Regions from separate parts of the Streptomyces sp. NPDC089424 genome, predicted to be linked through region 2. Evidence: riboswitches for the same ligand, from Rfam matches in the RefSeq annotation. Region 2 holds a riboswitch; the other holds the start of a gene.
The links. A riboswitch is a leader RNA that binds a small molecule or an ion and turns the genes downstream of it on or off. The one in region 2 is predicted to bind S-adenosylmethionine.
Positions count from the first base shown of each region.

Region 1 (9,836 bases), on a different contig from region 2:
CCCCGTAGGCGTCCGTACGCCGGTTGGTGCCGGCCCACAGGAACTGGTCGAGGAGGTAGCCGTGGGCCCCGTGCAGCTCGACGCCGTCGAAGCCGATCCGCTCGGCCGCGGCGGCCGCCTCGGCGAAGGCCCCGGCGACGTCGTCCAGGTCCCGCCGGGTCATGACCCGGCCGGTGCCCTCGGTGCCGTCCGTGCGCACCCCCGAAGGGCCGACCGCCGGAGCGTCGGGGTACGGCGGCTGACCCTGACGGCGCACCATGCCGATGTGCCACAGCTGCGGCACGATCTTCCCGCCGGCCGCGTGCACCTCTTCGGCGACCTTCGCCCACCCCGCGAGTTGCTCCTCGCCGTGGAAGCGCGGCACGTCGTCGCTCTCCCCGGCCGACTCGTGCCCGACGTAGGTGCCCTCGGTGACGATCAGGCCCACGCCCGCGCCGGCTCGGCGCGCGTAGTACGAGACCACGTCCGCGCCGGGTACGCCGCCCGGTGAGAACTTGCGGGTCATCGGCGCCATCACGATCCGGTTGGGGACGGTCAGGCCGCCCACGGTGAAGGGACGGGCGAGGACCTGGGCCGCTCGGGAGGTGTCGGGGGAGGCGGTGACGGTCACGTGGGGGCTCCTCGGGATTTGCCGGTCGGCGGTCGGGCACACGCGGGGCGCTGCACAACGGATCCATGCGTGTGCGAATTATGCGTATGCATGGAATCACACTCCCGCGACAACCACACACCGCCGCCCGCCATTCCGGCCCACCCCGTGCCCTCTGGTGTGACCCGGGTCACTCACCTGCTCCCGTCGGGGCGGAAGAATGCCCGCATGACGAAGCCCGCCGCCCTGGTGTCCCCGCAGGAGCTGGAGCGATCCGCCGTGGTGGCCAACAACACGATGAACCGGGAGCGCGGCCTCACCGGCGTCAACAGCTACGCACGCGAACTGGGCCTCGACCCGCTGAGCCGGCTGGCCTGCCGGTCCGCGCCGTCCTGGCTGGACCTGTGCAGCGGGGAGGGCCGCGCCCTGCGCGAGGCGGCCTCGGTCCTGCCCGGCGACGCCGTGCTCACCGGAGTGGATCTGGTGGGCCCGCTGGTTCCCGTGCCGGCCCCGCCCACCGTGCGGGAGGTCGTCGCCTCGGTCGCGACCTGGACGCCGGAGCGGACGTACGACCTGATCACCTGCGTCCACGGGCTGCACTACGTCGGCGACCAGCTCGGACTGCTCGCCCGCGCGGCCTCCTGGCTCGCCCCGGACGGGCTGCTGATCGCGCACTTCGACCCGGACTCGGTGCGCGGCCCGGACGGCTCACCCGCCGGACGGGCGGCGCTCACGGCACTGCGGCGGGCGGGGTTCGGTTACGCCCCGCGGCGTCACCGGCTGACCTTGGCGGGTGGACGGGCGGTGCGACTGCCGTTCCGCTATCTGGGTGCCGACCCGGCGGCGGGGCCGAACTGGACCGGACAGCCCGCCGTCGCCTCGTACTACGCCCCCACACCCTGAGAACGCCCGAGGGCGGCACCCCCTGTCTCCAGGGGGTGCCGCCCTCGGTACCTACGGACGGATCCGATCCTCGAAGGGATCAGAAGTCCATGTCACCGCCCGGCATGCCGCCGCCGGCCGGGGCCGCGGCCTTCTCCGGCTTGTCGGCGATGACGGCCTCGGTGGTGAGGAAGAGCGCGGCGATGGAGGCGGCGTTCTGCAGGGCAGAGCGGGTCACCTTCGCCGGGTCGATGATGCCCTCGGCGATCATGTCGACGTACTCGCCGGTCGCGGCGTTCAGGCCGTGGCCGACCGTCAGGTTGCGCACCTTCTCGACGACGACGCCACCCTCGAGACCACCGTTGACGGCGATCTGCTTGAGCGGGGCCTCCAGCGCGAGCTTCACGGCGTTGGCGCCGGTCGCCTCGTCACCCTCGAGCTCCAGCTTCTCGAACACCTGGGAGGCCTGGAGCAGGGCCACGCCACCACCGGCGACGATGCCCTCCTCGACGGCCGCCTTCGCGTTGCGAACGGCGTCCTCGATGCGGTGCTTGCGCTCCTTGAGCTCGACCTCGGTGGCGGCACCGGCCTTGATGACGGCCACGCCGCCGGCCAGCTTCGCCAGACGCTCCTGGAGCTTCTCGCGGTCGTAGTCCGAGTCGCTGTTCTCGATCTCGGCGCGGATCTGGTTGACGCGACCCGCGACCTGGTCGGCGGAGCCGGCACCGTCGACGATGGTGGTCTCGTCCTTGGTGATGACGACCTTGCGGGCGCGGCCCAGGAGGTCCAGGGTCGCGTTCTCCAGCTTGAGGCCGACCTCCTCGGAGATGACCTCGCCGCCCGTGAGGATGGCGATGTCGCCGAGCATGGCCTTGCGGCGGTCACCGAAGCCCGGGGCCTTGACGGCGACGGACTTGAAGGTGCCACGGATCTTGTTGACGACCAGGGTCGACAGGGCCTCGCCCTCGACGTCCTCGGCGATGATCAGCAGCGGCTTGCCCGACTGCATGACCTTCTCCAGGAGCGGGAGCAGGTCCTTGACGTTGGAGACCTTGGAGTTGGCGATGAGGATGTAGGGGTCCTCGAGCGACGCCTCCATGCGCTCCATGTCGGTGGCGAAGTACGCCGAGATGTAGCCCTTGTCGAAGCGCATACCCTCGGTGAGCTCCAGCTCCAGACCGAAGGTCTGGGACTCCTCGACGGTGATGACGCCTTCCTTGCCGACCTTGTCCATCGCCTCGGCGATGAGCTCGCCGATCTGGGTGTCGGCGGCGGAGATGGAGGCCGTGGAGGCGATCTGCTCCTTGGTCTCGACCTCCTTGGCCTGGTCGAGCAGCGCGCCGGAGACGGCCTCGACGGCCTTCTCGATACCGCGCTTGAGGGCCATCGGGTTGGCACCGGCGGCCACGTTGCGCAGGCCCTCACGGACCAGCGCCTGGGCGAGAACGGTGGCGGTGGTCGTACCGTCGCCGGCGACGTCGTCCGTCTTCTTGGCGACTTCCTTGACCAGCTCGGCGCCGATCTTCTCGTACGGGTCCTCGAGCTCGATCTCCTTGGCGATGGAGACACCATCGTTGGTGATCGTGGGGGCGCCCCACTTCTTCTCGAGGACGACGTTGCGGCCCTTGGGGCCGAGCGTCACCTTCACGGCGTCCGCGAGCTGGTTCATGCCGCGCTCGAGGCCGCGCCGCGCCTCCTCGTCGAACGCGATGATCTTGGCCATGTGAAGTGGTCCCTCCAGGACTGGGGGTGATTCCTTCGGACCGCGCCCGCGCCCGCGACGGACGGCTCGCCTGCCTCGTGGTTCCTTGCCCCACCCGGCTTGCGGCCTCACCGACCCGGTCCTTCTTTTGTCACTCTCACCTTCAGAGTGCTAACGCCAATGATTAGCACTCGCCCCTGCCGAGTGCAAGCGCCTCCCGGGATCCGGGCGAGGTCTGCGCCGCCCGCGAACACGCCCCCGGCCGCGCACGCCGAAGGGCCCGCGCCCCCCGGGGGAGGCACGGGCCCTTCGAACAGAAACGTCACATACGGTGGTCGCGCGCTTAAGCGGTGAGACGAACCATGTCGGCCTGCGGGCCCTTCTGGCCCTGCGAGATCTCGAACTCGACCCGCTGGCCCTCTTCGAGGGTCCGGTAGCCGTCCATCTGGATCGCGCTGTAGTGGACGAAGACGTCCGCACCACCGTCGACCGCGATGAAGCCGTACCCCTTCTCCGCGTTGAACCACTTGACGGTGCCCTGAGCCATGCCTAACTCCCCTATTACTGGCCCTTGCACAGATCCACACTTCGCGGATCCGGGTCAGACCTCGCCCGCCATTTGCTGTGAGGGGCGTGCGCCGGAACGCGTCGACCGCGGCTGAATGTATCTGTCCAACTGCCGTCTGCAACAGGTCAATCGGACGAGAAATCTGGGCGCCAACGGTCGGTAATTTAGGGAGAATTCACCCGAATTCAGGGCAAGTCGGGCTCCACAAAAGGAGTGAAAGACGCAAAAGAGCCACACACTTTGGCTACTTCTCATCGCATCGGAGCCGGAACTCATATGCGTCCGGCATGTGGAGCCGCGACGCGTTCCCCAACTCTACCGCGCTCAACCACACTGAATTGCCCCCTCCGCTTCTCTCACGGAGGGGGCAATTCGATGAACATCGCGTAACCGGAGTTACTCACGGTAACGCAACGGCGTGTCCAGCGGGCGGTTCAGCCGCCGGCGACCGCCGGAATGATGGACACGCCGGCACCGTCCGGAGTGACCGTCTCCAGACCCTGCTCGAAGCGGACGTCGTCGTCGTCGACGTACACGTTGACGAACCGCCGCAGCTTGCCCTGGTCGTCCAGGACCCGGGCGGCGATGCCGGTGTGGTTCTTCTCCAGATCGGCGATCACCTCGCCGAGGTTCGCACCCTCGGCGGGGACCTCGGCCTGGCCACCGGTGTAGGTGCGCAGGATGGTGGGGATGCGGACGGTGACGCTCACGGGGGAAACCTCCGGTGGGATGGCGGACCTGAGAGGGCGGGGCGGGGTCAGACGAGGCCGGCTTCGCGGAACGACTCCAGGCTGGGCCGGATGGTGGCCGTCAGACCCGTGCCCGCCACCGCGTCCAACGTCTTCAGGCCGTCCCCGGTGTTCAGCACGACGGTCGTCAGCGACGGGTCCAGCACGCCGAGTTCGACCAGCTTGCGCGTCACCCCGACGGTCACCCCGCCCGCGGTCTCCGCGAAGATCCCCTCGGTCCGCGCGAGCAGCTTGATCGCGTCCACGACCTGCTCGTCCGTCACGTCCTCGACCGCGCCGCCGGTGCGCCGCGCGATGTCCAGCACGTACGGCCCGTCGGCCGGGTTGCCGATGGCCAGCGACTTGGCGATGGTGTGCGGCTTCTGCGGCCGCACGACGTCGTGCCCGGACTTGAAGGCGGTCGACACCGGCGAGCAGCCCTCCGCCTGCGCCCCGAAGATCTTGTACGGCCGGTCCTCGACCAGCCCGAGCCTGATCAGCTCCTGCAGCCCCTTGTCGATCTTCGTGAGCTGGGAGCCGGAGGCGATCGGCACCACGATCTGGTCGGGCAGCCGCCAGCCGAGCTGCTCGCAGATCTCGTACGCCAGGGTCTTGGACCCCTCCGCGTAGTACGGCCGCAGGTTGACGTTGACGAAGCCCCAGCCCTCGCCGGCCGGGTCGCCGATCAGCTCGGAGCAGAAGCGGTTCACGTCGTCGTAGTTGCCCTCGATGCCGACGAGTTCGCCGCCGTAGACCGCGGCCATGACGACCTTGCCCTGCTCCAGGTCGTGCGGGATGAACACGCAGGAGCGGAAGCCCGCCCGGGCGGCGGCGGCGCCGACGGCGCCGGCGAGGTTGCCGGTGGAGGAGCAGGAGAGGGTGGTGAAGCCGAAGGCCCGCGCGGCCTCCAGCGCCTGGGCGACCACCCGGTCCTTGAAGGAGTGGGTCGGGTTGCCGGAGTCGTCCTTGACGAACAGCTTGCCGGGCTCGACGCCGAGTTCGCCGGCGAGGCGGTCGGCCTGGACCAGCGGGGTCCAGCCCGGGTTCAGATTCGGCTTGCCGGCCACGTCGGCGGGGACGGGCAGCAGCGGCGCGTAACGCCAGATGTTCGACGGACCCGCCTCGATGCGCTTGCGGAGCTCCTCGGCGTCGTACGCGGAGAAGTCGTAGGCGATCTCCAGCGGGCCGAAACACTCCTCGCACGCGAAGACCGGGCCGAGCGGAACGCGGTGGCCGCATTCACGGCAGGACAGCGCCGTGGCGGGACCGAGATCGACGGTGGGATTGCTGGTGCTGCTTTCGACAGTCTGCACAGCCATGTGAGGCGAGGCCCTTTCTCCTCATCTTCCTCACGACGCATCTCGCCGTGAGACGGAATTGGCACCTTCCCTAGCCGGGAGCCTCGCGGAACGATCGAGAACGATCTACGAGAACCGACTGGAGGGTTGCCGGGGCTTCAACGGGCCGTTTCCCTCTGCCCCTCTGGATGAGCTGTATGTGGTTGTTGTGCCGTGGTGCGCGCCGACGACCCCCGACATGCGACGGGCACCAGCGTTGTTCAAGACTGTAACCGAAGGCCAGGACAGTTGAGATAGTCGTCCGAACCGCGAGATGGATCACAGAGAACGCGTCCGCCCGCAAGAGAACGCAGAGGAGCACCGGACTGTGCTGGAGGAAGTCGAGCGCTGGCTGAGCACCCGCTCCTGGTCGCTGGCCGACCGCCCGCTCCAGACGATCCTGGCCGCGAAGCGCGGCACGGGCCAGTCGATCAGTGTCGTGCTGCCCGCGCTGGACGAGGAGGAGACGGTCGGCGACATCGTCGCCGCGATCCGTCGCGACCTCGTGGAGCGGGTCCCGCTGGTCGACGAGATCGTCGTGGTCGACTCCGGTTCGACCGACCGCACCTCCGAGGTGGCCGCGGCGGCGGGCGCCCGGGTGGCCCACCGCGACGCGATACTCACCCGCCTCCCGGCCGTTCCCGGCAAGGGCGAGGTGCTGTGGCGCTCCCTGCTCGTCACCCGGGGCGACATCGTCTGCTTCATCGACGCGGACCTGAAGGAGTTCACCTCGGACTTCGTCACGGGCATCGTCGGCCCGCTGCTCACCGACCCGGACATCGCCCTCGTGAAGGGCATGTACGACCGCCCCCTGGGCGGCGCGGCCGGGCAGGGCGGCCGGGTGACCGAGCTGGTGGCCCGCCCGCTGCTGAACCTGCACTGGCCGCAGCTGGCCGGCTTCGTGCAGCCGCTCGGCGGCGAGTACGCGGCCCGGCGCTCGCTGCTGGAGCAGCTGCCGTTCCCGGTCGGGTACGGCGTGGAGCTCGGCATGCTGGTCGACTCCCTGCATCTGGTCGGGCTCGACGCCCTCGCCCAGGTGGACGTCGGGGTGCGCAAGCACCGGCACCAGGACGGTCAGGCGCTGGGCCGGATGGCGGCGGCGATCTACCGCACGGCCCAGCTGCGGCTGGCCCGCGGCCACCTCGTCCGCCCGAGCCTCACCCAGTTCGAACGGGTGGAGGACGGCTTCGAGCCGCGCACCTACTCCGTGGACACGGAGGAGCGGCCGCCGATGGTGGAGATCGCGGAGTACGCGGCCCGGAAAGTGGCCTGACCGTGGGATACGGCTGTATACGGTCCCGTTTCGGGCTCGAACCGTACGTTTGAGCGGATCAGGAGAGGGCTAGGTTGAGGCGTATGGCTTCGACGTTCGGTCCCGCGCAGGTACTGGTCGCCTCCAACCGGGGCCCGGTCTCGTACGAGGTACGCGACGACGGCTCGCTGCACGCCAGACGCGGTGGCGGCGGGCTCGTCTCCGGCCTCTCCGCGATCGGTCCCGACGCGGGCGCGCTGTGGGTGTGCTCCGCCCTCGGCGACGGCGACCGCGAGGCGGTGCGGCGCGGTGTCGGGGAGTCCGGCGTGCGGATGCTGGACATCGCGGCGGACGTGCACGCCGACGCGTACAACGGCATCGCCAACTCCGTGCTGTGGTTCGTCCACCACATGCTGTACCAGACGCCGCTGGAGCCGGTCTTCGACGCGGAGTTCCGGCGGCAGTGGGCGTCGTACGAGGCCTACAACCGGTCGTTCGCCGAGGCGCTGGCCGAGGAGGCCGCCGAAGGGGCGGCCGTGCTGGTGCAGGACTACCACCTGACGCTGGTGCCTGGAATGCTGCGCGCGCTGCGGCCGGACGTGCGGATCAGCCACTTCTCGCACACCCCGTGGGCACCGCCGGAGTACTTCCGGATGCTGCCGGACGACATCGCCGGGCAGGTGCTGCGGGGCATGCTCGGCGCGGACCGGCTCGGCTTCCTCACCCGGCGGTGGGCGGACGCCTTCACGGCGTGCTGCGAGGCCTTCGCCGGCGGGCTCGGGGACACCCGGATCGGTGTGCACGGCCTCGGGGCCGACGCCGACTTCCTGCGCGAGCGCGCCCACGAGGCCGACGTGGAGGAGCGGATGACCGCGCTGCGCACGGAGATCGGCGAGGGCCGCAGGACGATCGTCCGCGTCGACCGGACGGAGCTGTCCAAGAACATCGTGCGGGGGCTGCTCGCCTACCGGCAGCTCCTCGACGACCGCCCCGAATGGCGTGAACGGGTGGTCCACGTCGCCTTCGCCTACCCCTCGCGGCAGGACCTCGCCGTCTACCGCGACTACACGGCCGAGGTGCGGCGGGTGGCCGACGAGATCAACGAGCGGTACGGGACCCCGGGCTGGACGCCGGTCGTGCTGCACGTGAAGGACGACTTCGCCCGCTCCCTGGCCGCCTACCGGCTCGCGGACGTGGCGCTGGTGAACCCGATCCGCGACGGCATGAACCTGGTCGCCAAGGAGGTGCCCGTCGTCTCCGACGAGGGGTGCGCGCTGGTGCTGTCCCGGGAGGCGGGTGCCTTCGAGGAGCTGGGCGAGGACGCGATCGAGGTGAACCCGTACGACGTCACCGGCACGGCCGCCGCGCTCCACGAGGCCCTGTCGATGCGCCCCGCCGAACGCACCGAGCGGGCCAAGCGGCTCGCGGCGACCGCCACCGCGCTGCCTCCGTCCCAGTGGTTCCTCGACCAACTCCACGCCCTGCGGGACCAGGCGGGGGACTGAGCTCCGGGCGGCCGGGGGCCGCGCCGGTCCTGCCGCTGCCGCCCGGCGCGCTCACGCCTTGAGGTGGGTCGCGAGTCCCGCGAGGAGTTCCACGACGCCCTGCGGGCCCGCGACCACCAGGTCCGCGCGCTCGCGCAGCTCGGTCACCTCGTCGCTGCCGCTGCAGACCAGCAGGCCGGGGGTGCCCTCGGAGCGGAGGGTGTCGACCGCCGCGTAGGCCGGGAGGTCGCCGAGGTCGTCTCCGGCGTAGAGGACGGACTCGGCGCCGAGTCCGCGCACGTGGTCGAGCAGGGCCACGCCCTTGTCCATGCCGGGCGGGCGCAGTTCCAGGACCAGGCGGCCGGGCTCGACGATCAGGCCGTGCCGGGTGGCGAGGTCCGTCAGGGCGGGACGCAGGGCCTCGAAGGCGGCCTGCGGGTCCTCGGCGCGGCGGGTGTGGACGGCGATCGCGTGGCCCTTGTCCTCGGTCCACGTGCCCGGTCCGACGCCGGACCCGTCGAGCAGTCCGGGCAGTTCGGCACGGACGGCGGCGACGCCGGGGTGCGGGGCGGGGGCGCTGACCTCGCCGCTGACCGCGTCCCAGCGCTCGGCGCCGTAGTGACCGAGGACGACGAGGTGCTCCAGACCGGCGACGCCCGCGAAGCCGCCGTGGCGCACGGCGACGGCGGCCGGGCGGCCGGTGACCACCGCGACGGCGGCGACCCGGGGCGCCAGGGCGGCGAGCGCCGGTACGGCGTCCGGGTGGGCGCGGGCCTGCTCGGGGTCGGGCACGATCGGGGCGAGGGTCCCGTCGAAGTCGAGCGCGATCACCGCCTTGCCGGGCCGCGCGAGGATCGCGTCGAGCCCGGCCCGCCCGGCGGAGGTGGCGGGCTTCGGAAGAGTCTTGCCGGTCTCGGTCTCATGACTGCCCATGGAGCGACCCTATCGACCGGCTGGGCGGACCCTAGGGCCTGTCCGACGATTCCCGGCTGCCGGACGGCGCCATGCACGCACTCTCGCCGCACCGGGCCCCGACCCGAGTACGTCCAGCACGCGGGTCAGGACCCGGCACTCCCCCAGCCTTCGGCCGGGGGGACCCCAGAGCACGCACCTGACGCCGGACGGCCGCCCTCCGGGCGACGAGGCGAATCGTCGGACAGGCCTAGCGCTCCGCCCGGCGCCGCTCCCGTATCCGCCGCAGCCGGTTGACCGTCACCGGGTCGTGCGCCAGCGCGCGCGGATCGTCGAGCAGGGCGTTGAGCAGCTGGTAGTAGCGGACCGGGGCCAGGCCGAG
Region 1 covers NZ_JBIVHU010000012.1:81,937-91,772, forward strand. Annotated here, with positions in the region: gene ACIP2X_RS36720 (NADH:flavin oxidoreductase) at 1-610, opposite strand, end outside; gene ACIP2X_RS36725 (class I SAM-dependent methyltransferase) at 818-1,492, shown strand; gene groL (chaperonin GroEL) at 1,572-3,194, opposite strand; gene ACIP2X_RS36735 (cold-shock protein) at 3,517-3,720, opposite strand; gene ACIP2X_RS36740 (MoaD/ThiS family protein) at 4,176-4,451, opposite strand; gene thrC (threonine synthase) at 4,499-5,788, opposite strand; SAM riboswitch class I at 5,807-5,962, opposite strand; gene ACIP2X_RS36750 (glucosyl-3-phosphoglycerate synthase) at 6,135-7,079, shown strand; gene ACIP2X_RS36755 (trehalose-6-phosphate synthase) at 7,163-8,563, shown strand; gene otsB (trehalose-phosphatase) at 8,615-9,475, opposite strand; gene ACIP2X_RS36765 (DUF3263 domain-containing protein) at 9,705-9,836, opposite strand, start outside.
Region 1: another riboswitch for S-adenosylmethionine. It lies ahead of thrC (threonine synthase); the one in region 2 lies ahead of ACIP2X_RS24475 (aminotransferase class V-fold PLP-dependent enzyme).

Region 2 (9,836 bases):
GCCGGTCGGGCGCAGCACGTAGGCGGCGGCCGCCACGTCCAGCGGGTCCGCGGCCGGGGGCGGCGCTCCGGCGGCGAGGGCGCCGGCCAGCTCGGGCTGGGCCTCGCGCAGCTTCTCCCCGATGCGCTGCCGGAAGAGCGGGTCGGTCTCCAGTGCCGCGGCCATCGCGTTGCCGGCGAACTTGGCCCGGCGATTCGGGGCGAACCGGGCGTACTGCCGCAGCTGTGCGGGGAGTTCGGCCATCGTCAGCCCGCCGAAGCCGTCGGAGACGATCTGCACGACCCTCCGGCGCACGCCGTCGGGCAGCGGACGGTCGAGCACCTCAGCGGCGCCGTCGCCCGGCCCCCCGCCTGCGGTCTCCACCATCCGTCACCCCACTACACCTTCGGGACCGGCCCCTGTCAGGAGTCGGCGCCCGGCCTGTCCACGAGTTCCACCTGATCCACGGCGTTGCACCACCGGCACCGCACCGACTCGATGGTCTCACTGACCACCTCGCGTTCCTCGACCTTCGGCTCACCGGCGAGGTCGAGGTGCACGTACTCGACGACCTTCGAGGAGCGCGTCACGTCGAAGCGCGTCAGATTGCCGCAGAGGGTGCAGCGCCACCGCGTGGTGTCCGTCGGCAGGGGGACCGTCATCGTGGCTGTTCGCTTTCCTTCTAGTTTCGGTGATGCGTGGTTTCCGTGCTGCGCCAGTTTCCCTGGAGCGTGTGGCTCGTAACCCTACGGCCTGGCGGGTCCTCGACGCCCGTCCGTCCCGGGCGGCGAGGCGGTCTGCGCGGTTGCGTCCACTTACGTCATGCTCTGTGTCCATGATCAGCTTCTGGAGCACGGCGGGCCGCCTGACGGGCCCCCGACGGCAGGCGCCGGTGATGTACGCACTGATCGTCCTGTGCTGCCTGATCTTCCTGATCGGACCCGCCTCGGGCCTGAATCCGGTGTACGGCCTGGGCGACGAGCTGCTCGCCGCGCAGCGGGCGTACTTCCGCCGCTGGGGGGTGGTACCCGCAGAACTGTTCGATGGTTCCCCCCGGGCCCTCCTCACCCCGGCGACGGGCCTCTTCGTGCACGGCACCTGGGTGCACCTGCTCGGCAACATGCTCTTCCTCTACGTCTTCGGCGTGATGACCGAGGAACGGATGGGCCGCGTCGAGTTCACCCTCTTCTACCTCGGCTGCGGCTACCTCGCGCTGCTCGGGTACGCCGTGGCCAACGCCGACTCCGAGCAGTCCCTGGTCGGCGCGTCGGGGGCGATCTCGGCGGTCCTCGGGGCCTTTCTCTTCCTCTTCCCCCGGGCGCGGGTGACCAGCCTCCTGCCGTTCCTGTTCTTTCTGCCGCTGCGGTTCCCGGCCTGGGTGGTGCTGCCCTTCTGGGTGGCCCTCCAGTGGCTCGCGGCCGGCCAGGCGTCCAGCGGCCCGGGGGTGGCCTATCTGGCCCACCTCGTGGGCTTCGGCCTGGGCTTCGCCTACGCGTGGGCGCGATTCGGGCGTAGGACTAGAGTGAAGGCCGCCCCTGCTCCGGCCCCCGAGGGAGAGAACCAGCCGTGATCACCGCGATCGTCCTCATCAAGACCAGCGTGGACCGGATCCCCGAGATCGCCGAGCAGATCGCCGCGCTGGACTCCGTCAGCGAGGTCTTCTCCGTCACCGGCACCTACGACCTGATCGCCATGGTCCGGGTGAAGCAGCACGAGAACCTCGCCGACGTCATCCCCGGCAGCATCAGCAAGATCGCCGGCGTGGAGGCGACGGACACCCACGTGGCGTTCCGCACGTACTCGCAACACGACCTGGAAGCGGCCTTCGCGATCGGCCTGGACAACTAGGGCCTGCCGCCCGGATCGATGCTCCGCCTCGACGCCCTCCTCCGCCTCGCGGCTGCACCCACCGGACCCCGCTCACCGACGCCTGCGAACCACCGTCGATCCTCCGCGACCTGGTCCGGACGACCCGCGGGAGGGCTTGCGGGCGGACGGCCCCCGCCCCGTCGGTGCCGAGCGGCGGAACGCCGAGCAGGAGGCCGCCCCGGCTCACGCCACGGACGCGGAGTCCGGCAGGCGTACAGGCGCCGGCGAACCACCCTCGAAGCTCCGCGGCGTGATCCACCTCCGCCGACGCTCCGCCACCCGGGCCGGACGACCCGCGGGAGGGCGTACGGCCGCACGGCCCCCGCCCCGACGGTGCCGCGCGCGGCGGAACGCCGAGCAGAAGGCCGCCCCCGGCTCACGCCACGGACGCGGAGTCCCGCAGCCGTACCGGCGCCGACGAACCACCGACGATGCTTCGCGACCCGGGCCGGACGAGCCGCGGGAGGGCTTGCGGGCGGGCGGCCGCCGCCCTGTCGGCGCGACGCCGGGCGGGAGGCCGGCCGCCCGGCGTGGGGGCTGTGGATCAGACGGCGGGGACGCAACGGCCTTCCACTGTGCGGTAGTTCCACTTCGCGCCGTTCCGGACCAGCTCGCGCGCCGCCCCGACGAACCGCTCGACGTGCTCGTCCGGCGTCCCCGCGCCGAAGCTCACCCGGACGGCGTTCAGCGACTTCTCCCCGGGAGCGGCCTCGGGCGCGCCGCACTCGCCCTGGGTCTGCGGGTCGCTGCCGAGCAGGGTGCGGACGAGGGGGTGGGCGCAGAAGAGCCCGTCGCGGACGCCGATGCCGTACTCGGCGGACAGGGCGGCGGCGAAGTGCGAGCTGTTCCAGCCCTCGACGACGAAGGAGAGCACCCCGACGCGGGGCGCGTCGTCGCCGAACAGGGAGAGGATCCGGACCTCGGGAACGTCGGCGAGCCCCTCGCGGACCGTGCGGATCAGGTGCTGCTCCCGGGCGACCAGGGCGTCCTGACCTGCCTCGGTGAGGGCCTTGCAGGCCGACGCGACGGCGTAGGCGCCGATCACGTTCGGGGAACCCGCCTCGTGCCGGGCGGCGCTGTCGTGCCACTCGACGTCCACCCCGCCGTCGGCCCGCCGGGCGACCGTGCGGCTGGCACCGCCGCCGGCGAGGTACGGCTCCGCCTCGCGCAGCCAGTCGGCGCGGCCGGCGAGCACTCCGGAGCCGAACGGGGCGTACAGCTTGTGCCCGGAGAAGGCGACCCAGTCGACGTCCAGCTCCCGCACGGAGACCGGGTGGTGCGGCGCGAGCTGGGCGGCGTCCAGCACGATCCGCGCGCCGTGCGCGTGCGCGGCCGCGGCGAGCTCCCGCACGGGCCACAGTTCGCCGGTGACGTTGGAGGCGCCGGTGACGCAGACCAGGGCCGGGCCGTGGGACCCCCGCCCGGCCAGCGCGCGCTCCAGGGTGCGTACCGCCTGCTGAGGGGTGCGCGGCGCGTCGAGGTAGGTGACGTGCGCGTTCCGCCAGGGCAGCAGGGACGCGTGGTGCTCGGTCTCGAAGACGAAGACCTGGCAGCCGGCGGGGAGGGCGCCGGCGAGCAGGTTGAGCGAGTCGGTGGTGGCGCGGGTGAAGATCACCTGGTCGTCGTCACGGCAGTCGAGGAACTCGGCGACGGTCCCGCGGGCGTTCTCGAACAGGTCGGTGGAGAGCTGGGACAGGTAGCCGGCACCGCGGTGCACGCTCCCGTAGTACGGCGCGTAGGCCGCCACGTCGTCCCAGACGCGCTGGAGGGCGGGGGCACTGGCCGCGTAGTCGAGGGCGGCGTAGGTGACCTCGCCCCCGGTCACGAGCGGGACGGTGACATCCCGCCCCAGAACTGGCAGCGGGGCACAAACGGACTGGTCGGCGGCAGCGGTGAAGACGGACATGGGTGCACTCCCGTGAGGCGGACGGACACCACCACGCGAGCGGCACGCTCCAGCGCGGAGGCGGAAGAAAGAAGAAACAGGGCGATGCGGAGGCGGGGCTCTGCGGCCCTATCGCATTCGGTTGCTCACGGAAGGCTCCCTCGACGACCAGGACCCCTGGTGACGCGAGGGGTCCGCGCTTGTCGTAGGCCTTGCTGCCTACGACCTGGTCTTCACCCGGGGCACCCCGCCACGGACGGAGGGTTGCCGGACAGCCGGCCGGGGCCTTTCAGCTGTCGCTCATGACCTGGTACAGCATCTTGCCACATGATCTTCGGCTCGCAAGGCGCGGTCCAGGATCCGGACCGCGCCCCGCCGCACCGCCGGTGGCGTCAGGCGTTGCTCGCCGCCACCCAGCGCTCCAGCACCCGCCCGGCGGCACCCGAGTCGATCGCCTCCGCCGCCCTCGCCATCCCGGCCCCGATCCGCGCGGCCAGCGGCTCGTCGCCCGGCTCCAGCGCCACCAGCGCCGCCGCGGCGTTCAGCAGCACGGCATCCCGTACGGGGCCCGGCTCGCCGTCCAGCAGGCGCCGGGCGACCTCCGCGTTGTACGAGGCGTCCGCGCCCCGCAGCGCCTCCACCGGCACCAGGTCGATGCCGACCTCGCGCGGGTCGAAGGCCTCCTCGGTCACCTCGCCGTCGCGGACCACCCAGACCCGGGACGTCGACGTCGTGGTCAGCTCGTCCAGCCCGTCGTCGCCGCGGAAGACCAGCGAGGAGTTGCCGCGCCCGGCGAAGACACCGGCGACGATCGGCGCCATCCGGGGGTCGGCGACACCCACGGCCTGCGCCTTGACCTTCGCCGGGTTGGTCAGCGGGCCCAGGAAGTTGAACGTCGTCCGGATGCCGAGCTGTCCGCGGGCCGCCGCCACGTGGCGCAGCGCCGGGTGGAACTTCACCGCGAAGCAGAAGGTGATCCCCGCCTCCTCGGCGACCTCGGCGACCCGCTGCGGCGTCAGTTGCAGATTGACGCCCAGCTTCTCCAGCACGTCGGAGGCCCCGGAGGCGGACGAGGCGGCCCGGTTGCCGTGCTTGACGACCTTCGTGCCCGTACCGGCGACCACGATCGCCGACATGGTGGAGATGTTGACCGTCTTCGCGCCGTCGCCGCCGGTCCCGACGATGTCGACCGTCGCGCCCGGCACCTCGATGACGTTCGCGTGCTCGTACATCGTGCGCACCAGCCCGCTGATCTCCTCGACGGTCTCGCCCTTGGCCCGCAGGGCCACCGCGAATCCGGCGATCTGCGCGTCGGTCGCCTCGCCGCGCATGATCAGGTCCATCGCCCAGGCGGTGTCGTCCGCGCTCAGGTCGCGGCCGTCCAGCAGGCCGTTCAGCAGGGCGGGCCAGGAGCGGCCCGCCGCGGTGTCGCCTCCAGCGGGGGTCACAGCGCTCATAAGCCGCTCCTGGTCCAGTCCCGTCGTACGGGACACGTGTCTCGAACTGGGTCCACCCTATCCAGCCCCGGGCACGGCGAAGGGCCCCGTCCGAACACCGGACGGGGCCCTTCGCCGTGGCGTGGCGAGTCAGCGATCAGTGGTGGCCGTGGCCGCTCGTGATCTCCTTGTACTCATCGACGGTGGGCTTGGGGATCTGGGCGTCCTCGCCGTAGTAGGCGTTGCTGAGCTTGGCGCGCAGCTTCTCGGGCCCCGTCACCTTGCGCTCGACGCCGTTCTCGTCGACCGCCGGGCCGATCTCGGCCGGCTGGTACTGCTCGTGGGCCGTGAGCGTGTACAGCGCCTCCTGGCTGAGCGGCTCGTGGACCTCGATGAACTCACCGTGCGGCAGGCGCTTGATGGTGCCGGTCTCACGGCCGTGCAGCACCTTGTCCCGGTCCCGGCGCTGCAGGCCGAGGCAGATCCGCTTGGTGACGACGAAGGCGAGGATCGGTCCGGCGAAGAAGCCGATCCGGACGAACCAGGTGACCGCGTTGATCGACAGATGGAAGTGCGTGGCGACGATGTCGTTGCCACCGCCGATCAACATGATCATGTAGCCGGTGACCCAGGCGACACCGAAGGCCGTACGGGTCGGGGCGTTGCGCGGGCGGTCCAGGATGTGGTGCTCGCGCTTGTCGCCGGTGACCCACGACTCGATGAACGGGTACAGGGCGATCACGCCGAGGAACAGCCCGAACAGGACCAGCGGGATGAACACGCCCAGGACCAGTGTGTGGCCCCAGAAGTTGATCTCCCAGCCGGGCATGGCCCGGACGAGTCCTTCGGCGAAGCCCATGTACCAGTCGGGCTGGGCGCCCGTGGAGACCTGGTCGGGCCGGTACGGGCCGAGGACCCAGATCGGGTTGACCGAGGCGATGCCGGCCAGGGCCGCGATGGCACCGAAGACCAGGAAGAAGAAGCCTCCGGCCTTGGCCGTGTAGACCGGCAGCAGCGGCATGCCGACGACGTTCTTGTTCGACTTGCCGGGACCCGCGAACTGCGTGTGCTTGTGGTAGAAGACCAGGATCAGGTGGCCGACCACCAGACCGAGCATGATGCCCGGCAGCAGCAGGATGTGGATCGAGTAGAAGCGGGCCACGAAGTCGGTGCCCGGGAACTCCCCGCCGAACAGGAACATCGAGATGTACGTGCCGACGATCGGCATGGACAGGATCGCGCCCTGGGTGAAGCGGACACCGGTGCCGGAGAGCAGGTCGTCCGGGAGCGAGTAGCCGGTGAAACCGGTGAACATGCCGAGGACGAACAGCAGGAAGCCGAACAGCCAGTTGATCTCACGCGGCTTGCGGAACGCGCCGGTGAAGAACACACGCATCATGTGCACGAACATGCCGGCGAGGAAGATGATCGCCGCCCAGTGGTGGATCTGCCGGATCAGCAGACCGCCGCGCACGTCGAAGCTGATGTCCAGGGTGGAGGCGAAGGCCTCCGACATCAGCTGGCCCTGCAGCGGGACGTAGCTGCCGTGGTACTCCACCTCGTTCATCGACGGGTGGAAGAACAGCGTCAGGTACACACCCGTGAGGATGATGATGATGAAGCTGTACAGGCAGATCTCGCCCAGCATGAAGGACCAGTGGTCCGGGAAGATCTTGCGCATGTTGGCCTTGGCCAGGGAGTAGATCCCGAGCCGGCCGTCGGCCCAGTCGGCGACACGTTCGCCGGCCGGCGCCTTCCCGCGAGAGCGGGAATCGGAGGTGGTCGTAGTGCTCATCCGCGCTCCCAGAATGCAGGACCGACGGGCTCGTCGAAGTCGCCGAGCGCCTCGAGGTAACCCTCGTCGTTCACACCGATCCGCAGCTGCGGAAGGGCGTGGCCGGCGGGGCCGAAGATGACCCGGGCACCGTCGGACAGGTCGAAGGTGGACTGGTGGCAGGGGCACAGCACGTGGTGCGTCTGCTGCTCGTACAGCGAGATCGGGCAGCCCACGTGGGTGCAGATCTTCGAGTACGCCACGATGCCCTCGTGCGACCATTCGAGCTCGCGCTTGTCCTTGATGTCGCCCGGCTGGAGCCGCACGATCATCAGGGCCGCCTTGGCGATCTCGTTCTGGAAGTCGTGGTCGTGCTCCTCCAGGCCCTCGGGCTTGGCGAACGTGAGCGAGCCGACGGCGACGTCCGAGGGACGCAGCGGCTCGTTCGTGTTCATGTTGACGAGGAGCTTGCCCTTCTTCCACAGGGTGTGGCGGAGCTTGTCCTCGGGCAGCGGGCCCAGGTCGCGCAGCAGGACGATGCCGGACAGCGGCACCAGCGTGAGCGCGCCGAGCATCGTGTTGCGGATCAGCTTGCGACGGCCGAGGGCGGACTCCTTGGCACCCTGCTTGAAGTCCGCGTGGACCTTCGCGCGGACCTCGGGGGTGGCCTCGATCGGGTGACGCTCGTCCGCGATCTCCACGTCGGACATCAGGGTGCGGGCCCAGTGGACCGCACCCGCGCCGATGCAGAACAGCGCGAGACCGAGGGTCAGGCCGAGCGCGAGGTTCAGGGCGCTGACGTGACCGAGCGGCCAGACGTAGACGGCCTTGTCGACCGGCACCGCCACGAACGCGGCGATGAAGGCCACCGTGGCCAGCATCGACACCGTGAACAGCATGGCCACCGTGCGCTCGGACCGCTTGGCGGCCCGCTCGTCGATGTCCTGGATCCGGTGCTCGTGCGGCGGCAGACCCGGGTCTGCGAACGGGTTCTTCTCGTCGGCGACGTCGACCGCGCCGGCCCGCTCGGCGGGCAGCTTCTCTTCTGGAATGTCTTGGCTACTCATGACTTCTTGGCCTTTGCGGTCCGGGCGGCGACCCACACGGCGACGGCGATCAGGCCACCGAGGCCGAAGATCCAGCCGAACAGGCCCTCGCTGACCGGCCCGAGGCCGCCCAGCTCCAGACCGCCGGGGCTCTCCGTGGTGGAGCTGTTGACCGCCTCCAGGTACGCGATGATGTCCTTCTTGTTCTGCTCGGACAGCGTCGTGTCGGGGAAGGAGGGCATGTTCTGCGGGCCGGTCTGCATGGCCTCGTAGATGTGCTTCGGGTCGACGCCTTCCAGGGACGGCGCGTACTTGCCCCTGGTGAGCGCACCGCCCTTGCCGGTGAAGTTGTGGCACTGCGCGCAGTTGGTGCGGAAGAGCTCGCCACCCTCGGCGATGTCCGCGCCCTCCGTGCCGTACTGCTCCTTGGTCGGGATGTTCGGGCCGGCGCCGAGCGAGGCCACGTAGGCCGCGAGCTGGTCGATCTGGGCCTGCGTGTAGATGACCTTCTTCGCCGGCACCTGGGCGCCCTGCGAGGTCGCCGCCGGCATACGGCCGGTGCCCACCTGGAAGTCGACGGCCGCGGCGCCCACGCCCACCAGGCTGGGACCGTCGGAGGTGCCCTGACCATCGGTGCCGTGACAGCTGGCGCAGCCGACGGCGTAGAGCTTCTTGCCCTCGTCGATGGCGAGGGACTGGGCCGTTTCGTCGGCCTGCGCCTTGTCCGCGGGCGCGAACACGGCGTACAGCCCCCCAGTGGCCGCCAGCGCAAGGAGTAGGACGACGACCGCCGCCAGCGGATGGCGTCGTCGTGCGGAGAGCTTTTTCACGGATTACCCCGGTGTCAGGATCTTCTGCGTCGAGTCTTCTGGAATGCGCGGGAGCGGGTCCCGGCTACTTGATCATGTAGATCGTGGCGAAGAGGCCGATCCAGACGACATCGACGAAGTGCCAGTAGTAGGACACGACGATGGCGGCGGTCGCCTGCTCGTGGGTGAACCTCCGAGCCGCGTAGGTACGGCCGAGGACCAGCAGGAAGGCGATGAGTCCGCCCGTCACGTGCAGGCCGTGGAAGCCGGTGGTCAGGTAGAAGACCGAGCCGTACGGGTCGGAGGAGAGCGAGAGGCCCTCGTGCTTCACCAGCTCGGTGTACTCGAAGACCTGGCCGCCGATGAAGATCGCACCCATCACGAAGGTGACGATGAACCACATCCGGAGCTTCTTCACGTCACCGCGCTCGGCGGCGAACACACCGAGCTGGCAGGTGAGGGAGGAGAGCACCAGGATCGTGGTGTTGGTCGCCGAGAACGGGAAGTTCAGGGCAGAGGCCTTCTCGTGCCAGAACTCGGGACCGGTCACCGATCGCAGGGTGAAGTACATCGCGAAGAGGGCCGCGAAGAACATCAGCTCGGAACTCAGCCAGATGATGGTTCCGACGCTGGTGAGGTTCGGCCGGTTGACCGACGGGTGCGCGTGCCCGGTATCTACTGTCGTTGCTGTCGCCACGACCGACATTATGTCGGTCGCTTATCCCGCCCTCACTCCGGGGGGTGCCGTTCGGAGTGTCCGCAGCGTGTGTACTGCCCGGATGGCCCAGGGAAGGCGTGTGCGAACCGGTGTTGACGAGGTGTTCAAGGGAGTAGCATCCGCCGCATCGGGCCGTTCCGTCCCGGCCCTCGCGTACGACGCCGACGTCTCGGAGGAAGCATGCAGCCGACCGCCACGGTGCTGGTCTACAGCGACGACTCCAACACCCGCGCCCAGGTGCGGCTGGCCGCGGGCAAGCGGCCAGCGCCGGACGTCCCGGTGGTGGAGTACGTGGAGTGTGCCACCCCCGCCGCCGTCCT
Region 2 covers NZ_JBIVHU010000005.1:415,648-425,483, forward strand. Annotated here, with positions in the region: gene ACIP2X_RS24455 (NYN domain-containing protein) at 1-366, opposite strand, end outside; gene ACIP2X_RS24460 (hypothetical protein) at 402-641, opposite strand; gene ACIP2X_RS24465 (rhomboid family intramembrane serine protease) at 815-1,549, shown strand; gene ACIP2X_RS24470 (Lrp/AsnC family transcriptional regulator) at 1,546-1,827, shown strand; gene ACIP2X_RS24475 (aminotransferase class V-fold PLP-dependent enzyme) at 2,393-3,754, opposite strand; SAM riboswitch class IV at 3,925-4,041, opposite strand; gene trpD (anthranilate phosphoribosyltransferase) at 4,126-5,190, opposite strand; gene ACIP2X_RS24485 (cytochrome bc complex cytochrome b subunit) at 5,327-6,964, opposite strand; gene ACIP2X_RS24490 (Rieske 2Fe-2S domain-containing protein) at 6,961-8,010, opposite strand; gene ACIP2X_RS24495 (c-type cytochrome) at 8,007-8,819, opposite strand; gene ACIP2X_RS24500 (heme-copper oxidase subunit III) at 8,884-9,504, opposite strand; gene ACIP2X_RS24505 (hypothetical protein) at 9,697-9,836, shown strand, end outside.